DNA from 4 places in the Streptomyces sp. NPDC051913 genome. Region 2 is predicted to be linked to each of the others. Evidence: riboswitches for the same ligand, from Rfam matches in the RefSeq annotation. Region 2 holds a riboswitch; each other region holds the start of a gene.

Region 1 (4,575 bases), on a different contig from region 2:
GTCCCACCCGCAACTGCTCGATCGGGATCGAACGCTCGCCGTGCTCGTCCCGTACGGACACCTGCTTGGCCGCCAGTTCTACCAGCGACCGCAGCGCCGCCCCGGTTCCGCGCCGGGCCCGGCCCTCCAGGTACCGCCCGGTCAGCACGAACAGCGGGACACTGACAGCGGCTTCGAGGTACACGTGCGCCATGTCCTCGGAGGCGGAGGGCACCAGGCTGAACGACATCCGCATCCCGGGTTCGCCCGCCCCGCCCAGGAACAACGCGTACACCGACCAGGCGAACGACGCCAGGACTCCGAGCGAGACCAGGGTGTCCATGGTGGCCGTGGAGTGCCTCAGCCCCCGCAGCGCCCTGATGTGGAACGGCCAGGCACTCCACACCGCCACCGGGGCGGCCAGGGCGAAGCAGAGCCACTGCCAGTCGCGGAACTGAAGCGTCGGCACCATCGACAGCACCAGAACCGGCACCGCCAGCAGCACGGTGACCAGGAGCCGTTCGCGCTCACGACGAGCCTCGTCGCTCCCGGCCTCGTCCGTCTCCTGGCTGTCACCGTCATCCTCGCTCACGGGCAGTGCGGCCAGGTAGCCGGCCTGCTCGACCGCGGTGACGAGATCCGCCGGGACCATCTCGGCGGGATGGCGGACCCGCGCGAGCCCTGTGGCCAGGTTGACCGTGGCCGTGACGCCCTCAAGCTTGCCGAGCTTCTTCTCCACCCGGCGGACACAGGCCGCGCAGGTCATACCGCCCACGGTGATGTCTGTGACGACCGGACCCGACGCCGGTTCGGTCACCATCACTCATCGCCCCCGTGACTCATCCCGGGCATCTCCCCCATGTCTCCGTCCGTCCCCGACGTCTCGTCCGCGCCTGCGCCGCTCTCGCCGCTGCCGCCGTTCTCCCCAGTGCCGTGCATGCCGGGCGCCACGGGGCCGACCGCGGATCCGACGGCGTAGGACACCGTGAACACCAGGACGAGCAGGAGCAGGAAGCCAACGAGCGCGGGAGGTGGCACCCATCTGCGAGCGGTCGCGTCGGCGGCGCGGGATTGCGGATCGTCGGCCATGCCCGACCTTTCGTGGTCGCATTGAACCGTCTTGTGAATGACGGGAGTTGTAGCCGTACCCTCCAGTAGTCGAGTCGCGGGGAGGTCGAGTTCCGAGGGGCCGCCGTGACCTACGTCACCCCGAGGCGACACCTCGGTCAGAAGGGCGCGAACAGATGAGCAGCCGGACGGCCTGCGCAACCACGACGACGGTCGCGGTCATCAGTGACGTCACCACGGGCAACCTGCGTCGCAGCAGGTGGCCGTCCACTCCGAGCCCGGCCGCCGCGTCGTCGCCGATCACCGGCGCGTCGCGGGCCGTCCCTGGCTGAACAGCCGGATGACGCGAGGGCGAGCGCGATTGTCGGCAGGCACAGGTCGGACCGGACGGCTCCCGCGAGGCTGCCCCTGATGCCGTCGAGCCGGCTCGGTAAGCTGCCCGCTGCGCTGGGCGATGGGGAGGAGCGCGTGCAGCCCGACCCCGATGGCGCTCGAACCGGCACCGACCACGGCGGCCGCCAAAACGCGCGGCAGCCGCAGATCCCGGCCGATCTGGTCCTGGAGCGGATCCAGACCGCCGGTGTCCCCCATGAGGTGACGCACGATCACCTGCCATACGCCACGTGCGGGCCCGTGAGGCGGCCGTCGCCCGCACAGCGCGTGCACGTTGGCGCGGTCCGTGCGACGCGGAGACCACGCGGGCGCGGTGCGGGCCGACTTCCACAGCGAGGAGAGGTGTCTCCTCGTACGGTCTCGGTCCGCCTGCACGATCTCAAGTGTGCTGCGTCACCCTCCGGATCCTGGACGACTCCGGCGCTTGCCCACGGACACCCCGTACGCTGGCCGTGCAGCTGGTTCACCCCGTCCGCCAGACGGGGTGTCGCAAGAGGGAACCCGGTGGGAATCCGGGACTGCCCCGCAGCGGTGAGCGGGAACGACCGCCGTCATACGCACTGGACCCGAAGTACCGGGCCTGGGAAGCGACGGCCAGTAGGTGTCCTCACATTCGTGTGTGAGGACGTGCTCGCGAGTCCGAAGACCTGCCAACTGCCCGTGTGCGAACCCATTCGCGCGCGGACATCTCGGTGACCTCGTGGGCGGGTCGGCGTGCACACCGAACGGACGGCCGTGACCGGTCGCAGGCGTCCGGTGCGTGACCCCTTCGCGCTCTCGTCCCGTTGCCGGGATCTCAGGGATTCATCTCGCGAAGGAGATCTCCGTGACCACCAAGTCCGCTTCCGCGGCAGCACGGGCCACCGTGTACGGCTACCCCCGCCAGGGCCAGGGCCGGGAACTGAAGAAGGCGATCGAGGGCTACTGGACGGGGCACGTCACCGCCGACGCCCTCCGTGCCACCGCCGCCGATCTGCGCGCCGCCAACTGGCGCCAGCTCGCCGAGGCCGGCATCGACGAGGTGCCCACCGGCGATTTCTCGTTCTACGACCACGTCCTGGACACCACCGTCATGGTCGGGGCGGTCCCGACCCGCCACCGCGACGCCTTCGACAAGGACTCCCTGGACGGCTACTTCGCCATGGCACGCGGCACCCAGCACGTGGCACCGCTGGAGATGACCAAGTGGTTCGACACCAACTACCACTATTTGGTACCGGAGTTGGGTCCGGACACGGCCTTCACCGCGAACTCCGCCAAGCAGGTCACGGAACTGAAGGAGGCTGTGGCCCTCGGCCTGGCCGCCCGCCCCGTCCTGGTCGGCCCCGTCACCTACCTCCTCCTGGCCAAGCCAGCACCCGGCGTGCCCGCCGACTTCGAGCCGCTCACCCTGCTGGACCGGCTGCTGCCGGTGTATGCCGAGGTCCTCGCCGACCTGCGCGCGGCCGGCGCCGAGTGGGTGCAGCTCGACGAGCCTGCCCTCGTGCAGGACCGTACCCCCGCCGAACTGAACGCCGCTGACCGCACCTACCGGAACCTGGGCGCGCTCGCCGACCGGCCGAAGCTGCTGGTCGCCTCCTACTTCGACCGGCTCGGCGACGCTCTGCCGGTGCTGGCCAAGGCCCCGGTCGAGGGCCTCGCCCTGGACTTCACCGAGGCGGCCGCCGCCAACCTAGACGCCCTGGCAGCCGTGGGCGGGCTGCCCGGCAAGCGCCTGGTCGCGGGCGTCGTCAACGGCCGCAACGTCTGGATCAACGACCTGTCGAAGTCCCTGTCCACGCTGGGCACCCTCCTTGGCCTCGCCGACCAGGTCGACGTCTCCGCCTCGTGCTCCCTCCTCCACGTGCCTCTCGACACGCAGGTCGAGCGCGACATCGAGCCGCAGATCCTGCGCTGGCTGGCCTTCGCCCGGCAGAAGACGCCCGAGATCGCCGTCTTGGCCAAGGGCCTCACCCAGGGCACCGACAGCATCACGGCCGTGCTGGCCGCCAACCGCGCCGACCTCGCGTCCCGAGCTCACTCTCCCCTCACCAGCGACCCCGCCGTCCGCACCCGAGCCGAAGCCGTCACCGACGCCGACACCCGCCGCACCCAGCCGTACACCGAACGCGCCGCCGCCCAACGCGCCCACCTGGGACTGCCGTTGCTGCCCACGACGACCATCGGGTCGTTCCCGCAGACAGCCGAACTGCGCGTCGCCCGTGCGGACCTGAGGGCCCGAAGGATCGACGTCACCACCTACGAGGAGCGGATCGAGGCGGAGGTCCAGGAGGTGATCGCCTTCCAGGAGAAGGCCGGCCTCGACGTCCTCGTGCACGGCGAACCCGAACGCAACGACATGGTCCAGTACTTCGCCGAGCAGCTGACGGGGTACCTCGCCACCCAGCACGGCTGGGTCCAGTCCTACGGCACCCGGTACGCCCGCCCACCGATCCTGGCCGGTGACATCTCCCGCCACGAACCGATGACCGTGCGCTGGACGACGTACGCCCAGTCCCTCACCTCACGGCCGGTCAAGGGCATGCTCACGGGGCCTGTCACCATGCTCGCCTGGTCCTTCGTCCGCGACGACCAGCCCCTCGGCGACACCGCCCGCCAGGTCGCCCTCGCCCTGCGCGACGAGGTGGGCGACCTTGAGGCCGCGGGAACCTCGGTCATCCAGGTCGACGAGCCCGCACTGCGAGAGACCCTGCCGCTACGGGCCGCCGACCACGCCGCCTACCTCGCGTGGGCGACGGAGTCGTTCCGGCTGACCACCGCCGGCGTACGCCCGGACACACAGATCCACACCCACATGTGCTACGCCGAATTCGGCGACATCGTCCAGGCCATCGACGATCTCGACGCCGACGTCATCAGCCTGGAGGCCGCCCGCTCCCACATGCAGGTCGCCCGCGAACTCGCCGCTCACGGCTACCCCCGGGAGGCCGGGCCGGGGGTCTACGACATCCACTCCCCACGCGTCCCGAGCACGGCGGAGACGGCCGCCTTGCTGCGGAGGGGACTTGAGGCGATCCCCGCCGAGCGCCTGTGGGTCAACCCCGACTGCGGCCTGAAGACCCGCGGTTGGCCCGAGACCCGCGCCTCCCTGGAGAACCTCGTCACGGCGGCCCGCACGGTCCGCAGCGAGCTGCC
Region 2 (4,575 bases):
GCCACGATCAGCCCGACGCCCAGGGCGCCGCGACCCGCGGCCATCTCCATCCATGCGATGTTCATGGCCCCGCGAGTACCCCCGCCGGCGTGCGTGAACCCGCCCCCGCGACCGGCGCGACCTCCGGCGAGGGGGTTTGACGCGAGCCGCGGCGGCTACCCGCGCGGTGTGACAGCGACGACATCCCAACAGGAGCTCATCCGGTTCCTGGAGGACCGTTTCGCGTGTGCGCAGGCGTGCACCGATTGCGCCCGGGCATGTGCGGTGCGTGCCAGCCTCGTGGATCCGGACGGGACCGAGCAGCAGGAACTCGTACGACGCAAGGGCATCATGTGCGCGGAGGTGTGCGACGCGACGTGCCGGGTGCTGTCCGAGCAGAACCGGCTGGACGAGAGCGGTATCCGCGTCCAGCTCGAGTGGTGCCGGACGGTCTGCCTGGAGAGCGCCCACGCCTTCGACACCCAGCCGGGCGCGGAGGAGGCCGCCAAGGCCTGCCGGACCTGCGCCCAGGCCTGCACGGACTTCATGGACACGCTGCACTGAGGTGCGGCGCACCTCTCACAGAGGTCGTCCCATCCGTACGTTCCAGCGGCCCGCCCTGCCGCTGAGCTCGACGGCGGTGAGCGGTGCGACGTCCGTGCGCCAGAACGACGACCTCGGCGCTCCCAGCGCGTGGACGAGCGCGGCGCGGACGATCTCGGGTTCGGCCACCGCGATCGTCCGGCCCGGTTCCGCGGCGAGCGGGTCCAGCCACGCCCCGACCCGTTCGCACAGCGCGTGCACCGACTCCCCGCCGTGCGGCGCCGCTTCCACGTCGGCCAGCCAGCGGGCCAGCGCCTCCGGCTCGGCGGCGCCCACCTCGGCCAGCGTCGCGCCGCGCCAGCGTCCGGTGTCGAGTGCGGCCAACTCCGGTGTGTCCAGGGCGTCGAGGCCGAGTGCGCCGGCCGTCTCCCGGCAGCGCACGGTGGGGGAGACGCAGACCTGACGGGCCGTGGGGAGCGTGCCCGCGGCGGCCTTCGCGAGCCGCAGTCCGGAGTCGTCCAGCGGGCCGCCGTCGTCGAAGCGGGCCTCCCGCAGAGCCGCGCTGATCGCGGGTGAGATCAACATCACTCGGCTGGTCATCGGTCCATTCCCCCGCCCAACATCCCTTCCGTACCGCGTAATTGACATGGCCACAGCGCTTCAGGGGCGCTCGTGGCCGAACCGTGCGCTCTTGGCCGCACCTCTCGCACGCGGTACCTTCTCGTCGATATCGACGACGGTTCGGTGGAAGCCGGTGGGATTCCGGCACGGTCGCGCCACTGTATGCCGGGCACACCCCCAGGGGTGGGCCGGGGGAGTCAGACCCGCCCCGTCGTCCTGTGCACCACCGAGACGGGACGCGAGTTCCCCCAGGAGGTCCTGCCATGGCGCAGACCGTCGCTCAGCCGACAACCAGCTCCACCGCCGTACCCGCAAAGCTGCCGATCGGCGCCATCGTCCCCTGGGCGGTCTTCTTCGGCGTCCTGATGCTGGTCCTGCTCTACTTCGTCGGCGCCGAACAGGGCGCCACCTCCCTGCTGTCCGGCGAGGGAGTCCACGAGTGGGTGCACGACGCCCGCCATCTGCTCGGCTTCCCGTGCCACTGACGGCGGCGAGGAAGCGTATCCGCGCATGAACTCCGCAACTGTCAGAAATCTCCTGGTCCGCGGCATGCTCGCGGGCCTCGTCGCGGGCCTGGCCGCGCTCGTCGTCGCGTACTTCCTCGGGGAGCCGCGCGTCGATCAGGCCATCGCCTTCGAGGAGAGCCACGCCCACGAGCACGGCGGCGAGGAACTCTTCAGCCGTACGCTCCAGTCCACCGCGGGCCTGTCCACCGGTGTCCTCGTCTACGGGGTCGCCTTCGGCGGCATCGCGGCGCTCGCGTACTGCTTCGCGCTCGGCCGGATCGGCCGCTTCGGGCCGCGCGCCAGCGCGCTGCTCCTGGCGGTCGCCGGACTGGTCGCGGTGTACGTCGTGCCGTTCCTCAAGTACCCGGCCAACCCGCCGGCCGTCGGTGACCCCGACACGCTCAACCAGCGGACCGCGCTGTTCTTCCTGATGATCGTCCTCAGCGTGCTGCTGACGGTGGGGACCGTCATCCTGGGCAAGCGTCTCGCACCCCGCCTCGGCAACTGGAACGCCACCCTCGCCGCGGGCGCGTTCTTCGTCCTCGTCGTCGGTCTGGCCTACGCGTTCCTGCCGTCGTTCAACGAGGTGCCGGAGCATTTCCCGGCCGCCCTGTTGTGGCAGTACCGGCTCGCGGCACTCGCCGTGCAGGTGACCCTGTGGACCGCCTTCGGGCTGGTCTTCGGGCTGCTGGCGGAGCGGCAGCTCGCGCCGAAGCCGGCCGAGCGGTCGGCGGGTGCCGGCAGTCAGCCGACTCCCGTCGCCCACTGAGCAGTTCAGCACCGAACGGGCCCCCGCCACGCGGGGGCCTTTTCGTATGCCTCGGTACCGTCTCGCCATTCCCTATTTCTGGAACACGTTCTACCGTGTGCGCCGACAGGACCGGTTCCGGGGAGCCTGGAGGCGCCGTGCATCTCGCATACACACCCGAGCAGCAGCGGCTGCGCACCGAACTGCGCGCTTACTTCGCCGAGTTGGTGCCGACCGACGCCAACGCCCGGCACGGCGACCGGCGGGAGCAGAAGCGCTTCTACCGCGAGACCGTCCGCCGCCTCGGCGCCGACCGCTGGCTGGGCGTGGGCTGGCCGAAGGAGTACGGCGGCCGTGGCCTGACCGCGATGGAGCAGTTCATCTTCTTCGACGAGGCCGCCCAGGCCGGCGTACCGCTGCCGCTGATGGCGCTGAACACCGTAGGGCCGACGATCATGCAGTACGGCACCGACGAGCAGAAGGCCTACTTCCTCCCCGGAATCCTCTCCGGCGAGCTCGACTTCGCGATCGGCTACAGCGAGCCCGACGCCGGCACCGACCTCGCCTCCCTGAAGACGCGCGCGGTACGCGAAGGGGACGAGTACGTCGTCAACGGGCAGAAGATCTGGACCACCAACGGCGACACCGCCGACTGGGTCTGGCTCGCCACCCGCACCGACCCCGACGCCCCGCCGCACAAGGGCATCACCATGCTCCTCGTGCCGACCACCGACCCCGGCTACTCCTGCACCGTCATCAACACCCTCGCCGGCCACGACACCACCGCCAGCTACTACGAGGACATCCGTGTCCCCGTCGCCCGCCGCGTCGGCGCCGAGGACCAGGGCTGGCGGCTGATCACCAACCAGCTCAACCACGAGCGCGTCACCCTCGCCGCCCACGGCACCATGGCCATCCGCGCCCTGCACGACGTCCAGCGCTGGGCCATGGAGACCAAGCTCGCCGACGGCCGCCGCGTCGTCGACCTGCCCTGGGTGCGCCGCCGACTCGCCCAGACCCATGTGAGGCTCGACGCGATGAAGCTGCTCAACTGGCAGATGGTCCACGCCGTGCAGAACGGCACGCTCACCCCCCAGGACGCCTCCGCGGTCAAGGTCTACGGCTCCGAGGCCCGCCGGGACGCCTACGCCTGGCTCATGGAGGTGGTCGCGGCCGCCGGCGCCCTGAAGGAGGGCTCCGCGGGCTCCGTGCTCCACGGCGAGCTGGAGCGCGGCTACCGCTCCGCGGTCATCTTCACCTTCGGCGGCGGCAACAACGAGATCCAGCGGGAGATCATCTCGTGGATCGGTCTGGGGATGCCGAGGGTTCGGCGTTAGCCTGCGGGTATGGGAGATCCCGGGCTGTTCACCCCGAACTCGGTGACCTGGCAGTTGCACGGTGACCCGATGATGTGGGTCGCGGGCGTCCGCGCGCTCTACCTCCAGGCCCTGCATCCCCGTGCCGTGCGCGGAGTCATGCAGAACTCCGACTTCCGGCAGGACGCCTGGGGCCGGCTGCTGCGCACCGCGAACTTCGTCGGCACCACGACGTACGGCACCACGGCGGCGGCCGAACGGGCGGGCGCCCGCGTCCGGAAGATCCACAGCATGCTGTCCGCGACCGACCCCGACACCGGCGAGACCTACGGGGTCGGCGAACCCGAGCTGCTGCTGTGGGTGCACTGCGCCGAGATCGACTCCTATCTCCAGGTCGGGCGCCGCTCCGGCTTCCACCTCACCGACGAACAGGCCGACCGCTACATCGCCGAACACCGCGTCAGCGCACGGCTGGTGGGCCTCGACCCCGACGCCGTACCCGCGAACCAGGCCGAGATGGCCGCCTATTTCGAGAAGGTCGGACCCGAACTCGCCGCCGGGCCCGAGGCACGCGCGGTCGACGAGTTCCTGCTCCGCCCGCCGACGCACCCCCTGCTCGTCCCGGCGCGCGAGGTGCTGTGGCGGCGCGTGGCACACCTGGCGTACGCCGCTCTGCCGCCGTACGCCCACGATCTGTACGGCAGGCCCGCCCCGGAACCCGCCGCCGTCACCCGCCAGTTGCGTCGCACGGGCACCCTGTTGCGCGCTGTTCCCGCACGTCTGCGCTGGCAACTGCCGCCCAAACACATCCTGCGCGCCATGTCACGGCTCGGCCCCGGCTCCCGCCCGGCACCGTACAAAG
Region 3 (4,575 bases), on a different contig from region 2:
CGAGATCCGGGCAGCGGAACCCGGCGAATACGACACCATCGGCGAGATCACGGCCCAGGCCTATCTCCTGGACGACCTCCTGGCCTTCGGTGAGAGCGACTGGTATCTGGGCGAGTTGAGAGACGTCGCCAAGCGGGCCGCCTCCGCCGAGGTACTCGTGGCCACCCTGGGCGGCGAGCCCGTCGGCACCGTCACCTACGTCGCCGCCGGCGGTGCCATGGCCGAGCACGCCCGGCCCGACGAGGCCGTGATCCGCATGCTCGCCGTCGGCCGCGCGGCGCGTGGCAGAGGGGCCGGCGAGGCCCTCGTCCGCGCCTGCGTCGACCGGGCGAGGGCGGCGGACGGCTGCACGGGCATCGTGCTGTCGACCCAGGAGATCATGTACGCCGCCCACCGCATCTACGAACGCCTCGGCTTCGTCCGCGCACCCGAGCGCGACTGGCAGCCGATCCCGGGTGCGGAGTTCACGCTTCTCACCTATGAGTTGACGCTCTGAAGTCGCCGCGACACAACATCTAGGGGTGCCACCCGAACCCGGCACAAGATGTATGCTCATGCTCGCTGTCGCCGCAGGGGAATCCGGTGCGAATCCGGAACTGTCCCGCAACGGTGTACTTGTGCATGTCTTGTGCGTGTACGGGAGTCAGTCCGAGGACCTGCCGACAGCGTGCCCAGGCCGCCGTGGCCCGGGTGCCATGACGTCCGGGCCTCGTGGAGTGGGCCGGTGGACGCGACGCCGTGTGCGCTCGTGCTGCCCCCTGCTCTCCGCCAGGCCCCGTGCCGAGCGAGGGAGAGCCCCCCAGTGACCATCGCGCCAGCCGATCCGGCTTCAGCGGTCCAGGCGGAGAACGACGGTGCCGGTACCGCCCTGTTGCGGACCCTGACCGAGCTGACCGCCGACCTGCCCGACGCCGACCCCGGACGGGTCGCCGCCGCCGCGCTGCGCGGCCGCTCCGGCCGGGCGGACTCCGATGGCGGCGCGGAGCTGCGCGAGCTGGCGACGGAGGCCGCCGCCGGTCTCATCTCCGAGGACCCCGCCTACTCCCGGCTGGCCGCCCGGCTGCTGACCATCAGCATCGCCGCCGAGGCCGCCTCCCAGGGCGTCACGTCCTTCACCGAGTCGGTCGAGGTCGGCCACCGCGAGGGCCTGATCGCCGACCGCACGGCGGAGTTCGTACGGGTCCACGCGGCGCGGCTCGACGCGCTGATCGACCCGGCCGGCGACGACCGCTTCGGCTACTTCGGGCTCCGCACCCTGCACAGCCGCTACCTCCTGCGGCACCCGATCACCCGCCAGGTCATCGAGACGCCCCAGCACTTCATGCTGCGCGTCGCCTCCGGCCTCGCCGAGGACGACACGACCCGCGCCCTGGACGAAGTCGCCGCGCTCTACGGGCTCATGAGCCGCCTCGACTACCTGCCGTCCTCCCCCACGCTCTTCAACTCCGGCACCCGGCACCCCCAGATGTCGTCCTGCTACCTCCTCGACTCCCCGCTGGACGAGCTGGACTCCATCTACGACCGCTACCACCAGGTGGCACGGCTGTCGAAGCACGCCGGTGGCATCGGGCTGTCGTACAGCAGGATTCGTTCCCGCGGCTCCCTCATCCGGGGCACCAACGGGCACTCCAACGGCATCGTGCCGTTCCTGAAGACGCTGGACGCGAGCGTCGCCGCGGTGAACCAGGGCGGTCGGCGCAAGGGTGCGGCCGCGGTGTACCTGGAGACCTGGCACTCCGACATCGAGGAGTTCCTGGAGCTGCGCGACAACACCGGTGAGGACGCCCGGCGTACGCACAACCTGAACCTCGCGCACTGGATCCCGGACGAGTTCATGCGCCGCGTGAACGCCGACGCCGAGTGGTCGCTGTTCTCCCCGGCCGACGTGCCCGAGCTGGTCGACCTGTGGGGCGAGGAGTTCGACGCCGCGTACCGCAAGGCGGAGGCGGCGGGGCTCGCCAAGAAGACCATCCCGGCCCGTGACCTCTACGGCCGCATGATGCGCACCCTGGCGCAGACCGGCAACGGCTGGATGACCTTCAAGGACGCCGCCAACCGCACCGCCAACCAGACGGCGCTGCCCGGCAGCGTGGTCCACTCCTCCAACCTCTGCACGGAGATCCTGGAGGTCACGGACGACGGGGAGACGGCGGTCTGCAACCTGGGCTCGGTGAACCTGGGCGCGTTCGTCGACCAGAGGACCGGCGACCTCGACTGGGAGCGGCTCGACGAGACCGTCCGTACCGCCGTCACCTTCCTCGACCGCGTGGTGGACATCAACTTCTACCCGACCGAGCAGGCCGGCCGGTCGAACGCGAAGTGGCGCCCGGTGGGCCTGGGCGCGATGGGCCTCCAGGACGTCTTCTTCAAGCTGCGGCTGCCCTTCGACTCGCCGGAGGCCAAGGCTCTCTCCACACGCATCGCCGAGCGCATCATGCTCGCCGCGTACGAGGCCTCCACCGACCTCGCCGAGCGCAACGGACCGCTCCCGGCATGGGAGAAGACCCGTACCGCCCAGGGCGTCCTGCACCCCGACCACTACGGCGTCGAGCTGACCTGGCCGGAGCGCTGGGCGGCGCTGCGCGAGCGGATGGCCACCACGGGCCTGCGCAACTCCCTGCTCCTCGCCATCGCGCCCACCGCCACGATCGCCTCGATCGCGGGCGTGTACGAGTGCATCGAGCCGCAGGTCTCGAACCTCTTCAAGCGCGAGACGCTGTCCGGCGAGTTCCTCCAGGTCAACTCCTATCTGGTGGCCGAGCTGAAGAAGCTCGGCGTCTGGGACGCACAGACCCGGGAGGCGCTGCGCGAGTCCAACGGCTCGGTGCAGGGCTTCACCTGGGTCCCGCAGGACGTCCGCGACCTGTACCGCACGGCCTGGGAGATCCCGCAGCGCGGCCTCATCGACATGGCCGCCGCGCGCACCCCGTTCCTGGACCAGTCCCAGTCGCTGAACCTGTTCCTGGAGACGCCGACCATCGGCAAGCTCTCCTCGATGTACGCGTACGCCTGGAAGCAGGGCCTGAAGACGACGTACTACCTGCGTTCGCGCCCGGCGACGAGGATCGCCCGCGCCGCACAGGCAACTGTCCCCGTACAGCAGGCCGCTGACCCCGATGCGATCGCCTGCTCCCTTGAGAACCCCGAGTCCTGCGAGGCCTGCCAGTAATGAGCTCCACCCAGAAGAACCTGCTCGACCCGGGCTTCGAGCTGACTCTGCGTCCCATGCGCTACCCGGACTTCTACGAGCGCTACCGGGACGCCATCAAGAACACCTGGACCGTCGAGGAGGTCGACCTCCACTCGGACGTCGCCGACCTGGCCAAGCTGACGCCGGAGGAGCAGCACCTGATCGGCCGCCTGGTCGCGTTCTTCGCGACGGGCGACTCGATCGTGGCCAACAACCTGGTGCTGACGCTCTACAAGCACATCAACTCCCCCGAGGCGCGCCTGTACCTGTCGCGCCAGCTGTTCGAGGAGGCAGTCCACGTCCAGTTCTACCTGACGCTCCTCGACACCTACCTCCCCGACCCGGAGGACCGGACGGCGGCCTTCGCGGCGGTGGAGAACATCCCGTCGATCCGCGAGAAGGCGGAGTTCTGCTTCAAGTGGATCAACGAGGTCGAGAAGCTGGAGCGCCTGGAGTCCAAGGCCGACCGCCGCCGCTTCCTGCTCAACCTCATCTGCTTCGCCGCGTGCATCGAGGGCCTGTTCTTCTACGGTGCCTTCGCGTACGTCTACTGGTTCCGCAGCCGGGGTCTGCTGCACGGTCTCGCCACCGGCACCAACTGGGTGTTCCGCGACGAGACCATGCACATGAGCTTCGCGTTCGAGGTGGTCGACACCGTCCGCAAGGAGGAGCCGGAGCTCTTCGACGAGCAGCTCCAGCAGCAGGTCACGGACATGATGCGGGAGGCGGTCGAGGCGGAGCTCCAGTTCGGCCGCGACCTGTGCGGTGACGGTCTGCCGGGCATGAACACCGCCTCGATGCGTCAGTACCTGGAGTGCGTCGCCGACCAGCGCCTCACCCGCCTGGGCTTCGCCCCGGTGTACGGCTCGGAGAACCCCTTCTCCTTCATGGAACTCCAGGGCGTCCAGGAACTGACGAACTTCTTCGAGCGCCGCCCGTCCGCGTACCAGGTGGCCGTGGAGGGCACGGTCGACCTGGACGAGGACTTCTAGCCCGACGCGACGGATCCCTTCTCGCCGCCGGTACGTCGTGCGGCGAGGAGGGATCCGTCGCGTGCCAGGGGGTTCAGGAGCGGTGGGTCACCGTGGCGGTGACGTAGCGGCGCCGCGGCTGTGCCTGGGGGGCGGCGCTCTTCGGGCGGCTCTGTTCGGCCTCCCTGATCTCGCGGTCGATGCGCCGGTCGCGGGCGATGCCGATCACCGACGGCAGGACCAGCACGAACAGGATGGCCAGCACGGTCAGCATTCCGATCAGTCCTTCTGTCTGTGCGGTAGTCATGACACCACTCTCACGCTGAACACTCCTTACAAACAGTGGCAGGACTGCCGCACACCCTCGATTTACTGCCATAGGCGAGGCACACTGGAAGCATGCTGAAGAACGTG
Region 4 (4,575 bases), on a different contig from region 2:
GTCGGACAGGAACCGGGCCAGCTCGGTGAGGTTGGCGGGGCCGCCCTCGACGAGGTACTTCAGCGCCTCCGCGACCACACCGGCCGGCACGGACGACTCGGCCATCAACTCGGCGTCCGGCACGGCCTCACCGCCAAGGAGCACGGTCGGCACACCGGACGCCCTCAGCGCGGCCAGCCCGTCCTCCCAGGCACGCTTGCCGCCGAGCAGTCGTACGACGGCGACGTCGGAGCCCTGGATCAGCCCCGGCAGTTCCGCGGCCACGTCCACGCGGGTCGGGTTGCCGATCCGGTAGTCGGCGCCGGAGGCGGCCCGGGCCGCCAACAGGTCCGTGTCGGCGGTCGACAACAACAACACAGTGCTCATGCGGGCGCTCCCGGTGGAATGAAAGGCAGTCCTTGCGGCGCGCCCGACTCGATGAGCCGCCAGAGCGCGTCCGTGTCCGCGTGCTGTTCGATCAGGTCGCCGAGCCGGTCGAGCTGCTCCTCGCGCAGCGCGGCGAACGAGGTGTCGGGCGCCGGCACGAACCGGCGGCCCGCGGCGGCCGCCACCTCGCGCAGGAACGCCCGCCGGAAGCCGTCCGACTCCAGCGAACCGTGCCAGTGGGTGCCCCAGGTCTGGCCGACCCGGCAGCCGTCCAGGAAGGGTTCTCCCGAGGTCACGGAGGCGACCCCGTGATGGATCTCGTATCCCGTGACCCGTTCCCCGAGTGCCTCCCCCTCCGGCCGGGCAAGGATCTTCTCGGGGGCGAACCGAACCCTTAGGGGCAGCACCCCGAGCCCTTCGACCTGCCCCCGCCGGCTCTCGACCTCGTCCTCGATGTGCTCGCCGAGAACCTGGAAGCCGCCGCAGATGCCGAGGATCGGACGTCCCTCCGCGGCCCTTCGCACCAGGGCGCCGGCCAGCCCGCGCTCATGCAGCCACTCCAGTGCCCGCACGCTCCCGCGTGTCCCCGGGACGATGACGAGATCGGCGTCGGCGAGCTCCTCCGGCCGGTCCACGAACCGCACGACGAGACCCGGTTCGGCGGCGAGCGCGTCCACGTCCGTGAAGTTGGACATCAGGGGGACCGCGCAGACGGCGACCCGCAGCACGTCCTCCCCGACGGGCGGGGCGGTGTTCGACTCCCGGACGGTCCCTCTGAGGGAAACCCGCAGACCGTCTTCCTCGTCGATCCCGAGGCCGTGCCGGAAGGGCAGGACGCCGTACGTCCGCCGCCCGGTGAGCCCGTGGAGCATGTCGAGCCCGGGTTCCAGCAGCGACACATCCCCCCGGAACTTGTTCACGAGGAACCCGGCGACCAGCTTCTGATCCTCTGTCGAGAGCAGCGCGACGGTCCCGAAGAAGGAGGCGAACACGCCCCCGCGGTCGATGTCCCCGACCACCAGCACCGGAAGCCCGGCATTGCGGGCGATCCCCATGTTGACGATGTCGGTCCGTCGCAGATTGATCTCCGCCGGACTGCCGGCCCCCTCACAGATCACCGCGTCATACGTGCCCCGCAGTTCGGCGAGACAGTCGAGCACGGTCCCGAGCAGCTTCTGCTGCCGCCCCCCGTGATAGCCGCGCGCGCTCATCTCGCCGACGGGCTTCCCCATCAGCACGACCTGGCTGCTCTGCTCGCCACCGGGCTTGAGCAGCACGGGATTCATCAGCGCGGTCGGCTCGACCCGACAGGCCTGGGCCTGCATGGCCTGGGCCCGCCCGATCTCCGCGCCCTCCCGCGTCACGAACGAATTGAGGGACATGTTCTGCGCCTTGAAGGGCGCGACCTTGACCCCCTGCCGCACCAGCCACCGGCAGATCCCGGCGGTGACGACACTCTTGCCGGCGTCGGAGGTGGTCCCGGCGACGAGCAGCCCCCCGCTCATGACGTACGTCCCTTCTTCGTGGCCAGGGCCCGTGCGGCGGCACCGATGCCGAGCGCGAGCAGCCCGACGCGCCGCGAAAGCCGTACGGCGCGCTCGATGTCCCGCGTGGCGACGGCCCGCCCGGACTGATTGAGCACGGGCCGGTGCTCCACCCGCCCTCCGTAGGACAGGCTCCCGCCGAGCCGCACCCCGAGGGCCCCCGCGAACGAGGCCTCGACGGGCCCGGCGTTGGGGCTCGGATGCTTGGCGGCGTCGGCACGCCACGCTCGAACGGCCCCCCGGGAGTCGCTCCCGGCGACGGCGGCGAGTACGGCGGTGAGCCGCGCCCCCGGCCATCCGGCGAGGTCGTCGAGCCGGGCGGAGGCCCAGCCGTAGCGCCGGTACCGCTCGGACTTGTGCCCGACCATGGCGTCGAGGGTGTTGACGGCCCGGAACCCGAGCAGACCGGGCACTCCACCGAGCGCCCCCCACACCAGGGCGCCGACCACGGCGTCGGAGGTGTTCTCGGCGACGGACTCGACGACGGCCCGGGCGATCCCGTCGGCGTCGAGGGCCTGCGGATCCCGCCCGCACAGGTGCGGCAGCCGGGCGCGAGCGCCCTCGACGTCCCCCGCCTCCAGAGCCAGACCGATGACCCGGGCCTCGCGTGCGAGCGACGTCCCGCCCACCACGGCCCAGGTGGCGGCGCCGGTCAGCGCGACGGACGCGCTACGGGAGGGACGTACGACGCTCTGGGCGAGGGCGCCCAGCCCCACGGCGCCCCCGACGCACACGGCGGTGTGCAGCGCGCCCCACCCACGATGGTCCCGCCACAGAGCCTTCTCCACGGCGCCGGCGGCCCGCCCGAACACGGCGACCGGATGCCCCCGGCGTGGATCACCGAGCAGCAGATCTGCGACGAGTCCGGCGGCGGCGCCGTACGCGAAGACGCGATCGGCACGCATGCGCTCAGCCGGCCGTGGGGTCGGGCAGCGACCTGGTGCTGTACCTCGAACGGCAGGCGAGCATGGCGATATGTCCTCACTCAGGGTGTCCACGCCCTGGTTCGACGAGACCGACGGTGGGAGTTCCTGGCTCCCGGGGCTACCTACCCCGGTGACAGTGGCGGGACCGCGCCGGATTCACACCGGTCTTCCTCCCTGGCCGCCGTACTTGGCTCCGGCAGTCCACCACGGGCCCGGAAGGGCCGTCAACTCGCTGTTGACCTGCGGGAGCGGAGTGTGCAGAACCCCACATCGGCGGGCCCGCGGACGGGGTTCGCGAGGCCCGGAACGCGAAAGCGCCCTGTCCGGAATCCCCTCTTCGAGAGGCCCGGAACAGGGCGCGGAATCGTCGTGGTGCGGGTCAGGCGACGATCAGATAGATGCCGTAGCCCACCGCCGCCGCACAGGCGGCGAAGCAGGCGTACGCGCCGGTCACGGCGAGGGCCGCCGAGCCGCCCGCGGCCGAGGCCCGCTCCTGGCGAGAGAGGCCCATGATGCCGAGGGTGAAGAGGGCCACGAGGGCCACGGTGACGACGAGGCTGACGCCGAAGACGGAGCCCAGTGCTTGCCAGTCGATCTTCATGTTGCTTGGTTTCCTTCGTCGCTCAGACCGCGGCGGCCGGCGGGGCCGCCGGTTCCGTGGAGGCCGCGGCCGCTGCCGGGGCGGGGATCGTGGCGGTCAGGCCGTCCGTCACGGTGCCCGCCGGAGGCGGGGTGACCGCGGCGATCGCCGTCGTGACCACGCCGGCCGGCTCGTCGTCGGTGTCGTTGACGTTCGACGCGTCCACGACCTCGCGGCGCGAGATCTTCCAGATGGCCGCGCTGGAGGCGATCAGGAAGATCAGGACGACGCCCGTGCCCCAGTCACCGAGGTCGGTCACCGACTCCGCCAGCGCGCCCACCAGGGCGGCCGCCGGGAGCGTGAGGCCCCAGGCCACGAACATCCGCGTCGCCGTCGACCAGCGGACCACGCCGCCCTTGCGGCCGAGGCCCGCGCCCATCACCGAACCGGAGACGGAGTGCGTGGTGGAGAGGGAGAAACCGAGGTGCGAGGAGGCCAGGATGACCGTCGCCGCGCTGGTCTGGGCGGCGAAGCCCTGCTGCGGCTGGAGGTCGGTCAGACCCTTGCCCATCGTGCGGATGATGCGCCAGCCGCCGAGGTAGGTGCCGAGCGCGATGGCCAGACCCGCGGAGAGGATGACCCAGGTGGGCGGGTCGGAGTCGGGCGCGACGGCGCCGCCGGCGACGAGGGCGAGGGTGATGATGCCCATCGTCTTCTGCGCGTCGTTCGTGCCGTGGGCGAGGGAGACCAGGCCGGCCGAGGCGATCTGGCCGGCGCGGAAGCCCTTGGCGGCGGCCTTGCCGTCCGCCTTCTTGCCGAGGGAGTAGGAGAGGCGGGTTGCCAGCATGGCGGCGAGGCCCGCGACGATGGGCGCCGCGATCGCCGGGATCAGGACCTTGGTGACCAGGACGTCACCGTGGACCGCGCCCATGCCCGCCGAAGCGATGGTGGCGCCGATCAGACCGCCCATGAGGGCGTGCGAGGAGCTGGAGGGGAGTCCGACCAGCCAGGTCAGCAGGTTCCAGAGGATCGCGCCGACCAGTGCGGCGAAGATGACCTCGGGACGGATGCCGCTCTCGTCGACGAGACCCTTGGAGATCGTGTTGGCGACCTCCACGGAGAGAAAGGCGCCCACAAGGTTGAGCACGGCGGACATGGC

What was found. A riboswitch is a leader RNA that binds a small molecule or an ion and turns the genes downstream of it on or off. The one in region 2 is predicted to bind cobalamin.
Region 1: linked by a shared signal. The riboswitch ahead of metE (5-methyltetrahydropteroyltriglutamate--homocysteine S-methyltransferase) and the one ahead of ACIHIX_RS14465 (CbtB-domain containing protein) in region 2 are both predicted to bind cobalamin.
Region 3: linked by a shared signal. The riboswitch ahead of ACIHIX_RS01165 (ribonucleoside-diphosphate reductase subunit alpha) and the one ahead of ACIHIX_RS14465 (CbtB-domain containing protein) in region 2 are both predicted to bind cobalamin.
Region 4: linked by a shared signal. The riboswitch ahead of ACIHIX_RS22190 (cobalamin biosynthesis protein) and the one ahead of ACIHIX_RS14465 (CbtB-domain containing protein) in region 2 are both predicted to bind cobalamin.

What each region holds. Positions count from the first base shown of each region.
Region 1 is NZ_JBIUCI010000008.1:323,038-327,612, forward strand. Features, by position in the region: gene ACIHIX_RS25730 (heavy metal translocating P-type ATPase) at 1-799, opposite strand, end outside; gene ACIHIX_RS25735 (hypothetical protein) at 799-1,068, opposite strand; cobalamin riboswitch at 1,883-2,110, shown strand; gene metE (5-methyltetrahydropteroyltriglutamate--homocysteine S-methyltransferase) at 2,267-4,575, shown strand, end outside.
Region 2 is NZ_JBIUCI010000004.1:415,158-419,732, forward strand. Features, by position in the region: gene ACIHIX_RS14450 (DUF6479 family protein) at 1-65, opposite strand, end outside; gene ACIHIX_RS14455 (ferredoxin) at 169-543, shown strand; gene ACIHIX_RS14460 (histidine phosphatase family protein) at 559-1,122, opposite strand; cobalamin riboswitch at 1,217-1,369, shown strand; gene ACIHIX_RS14465 (CbtB-domain containing protein) at 1,407-1,628, shown strand; gene ACIHIX_RS14470 (CbtA family protein) at 1,654-2,418, shown strand; gene ACIHIX_RS14475 (acyl-CoA dehydrogenase family protein) at 2,556-3,734, shown strand; gene ACIHIX_RS14480 (oxygenase MpaB family protein) at 3,744-4,575, shown strand, end outside.
Region 3 is NZ_JBIUCI010000001.1:255,961-260,535, forward strand. Features, by position in the region: gene ACIHIX_RS01160 (GNAT family N-acetyltransferase) at 1-496, shown strand, start outside; cobalamin riboswitch at 519-679, shown strand; gene ACIHIX_RS01165 (ribonucleoside-diphosphate reductase subunit alpha) at 803-3,169, shown strand; gene ACIHIX_RS01170 (ribonucleotide-diphosphate reductase subunit beta) at 3,169-4,182, shown strand; gene ACIHIX_RS01175 (hypothetical protein) at 4,256-4,468, opposite strand; gene ACIHIX_RS01180 (helix-turn-helix domain-containing protein) at 4,561-4,575, shown strand, end outside.
Region 4 is NZ_JBIUCI010000007.1:75,184-79,758, reverse strand. Features, by position in the region: gene cobN (cobaltochelatase subunit CobN) at 1-366, opposite strand, end outside; gene ACIHIX_RS22195 (cobyric acid synthase) at 363-1,871, opposite strand; gene ACIHIX_RS22190 (cobalamin biosynthesis protein) at 1,868-2,815, opposite strand; cobalamin riboswitch at 2,916-3,057, opposite strand; gene ACIHIX_RS22185 (hypothetical protein) at 3,216-3,437, opposite strand; gene ACIHIX_RS22180 (anion permease) at 3,460-4,575, opposite strand, start outside.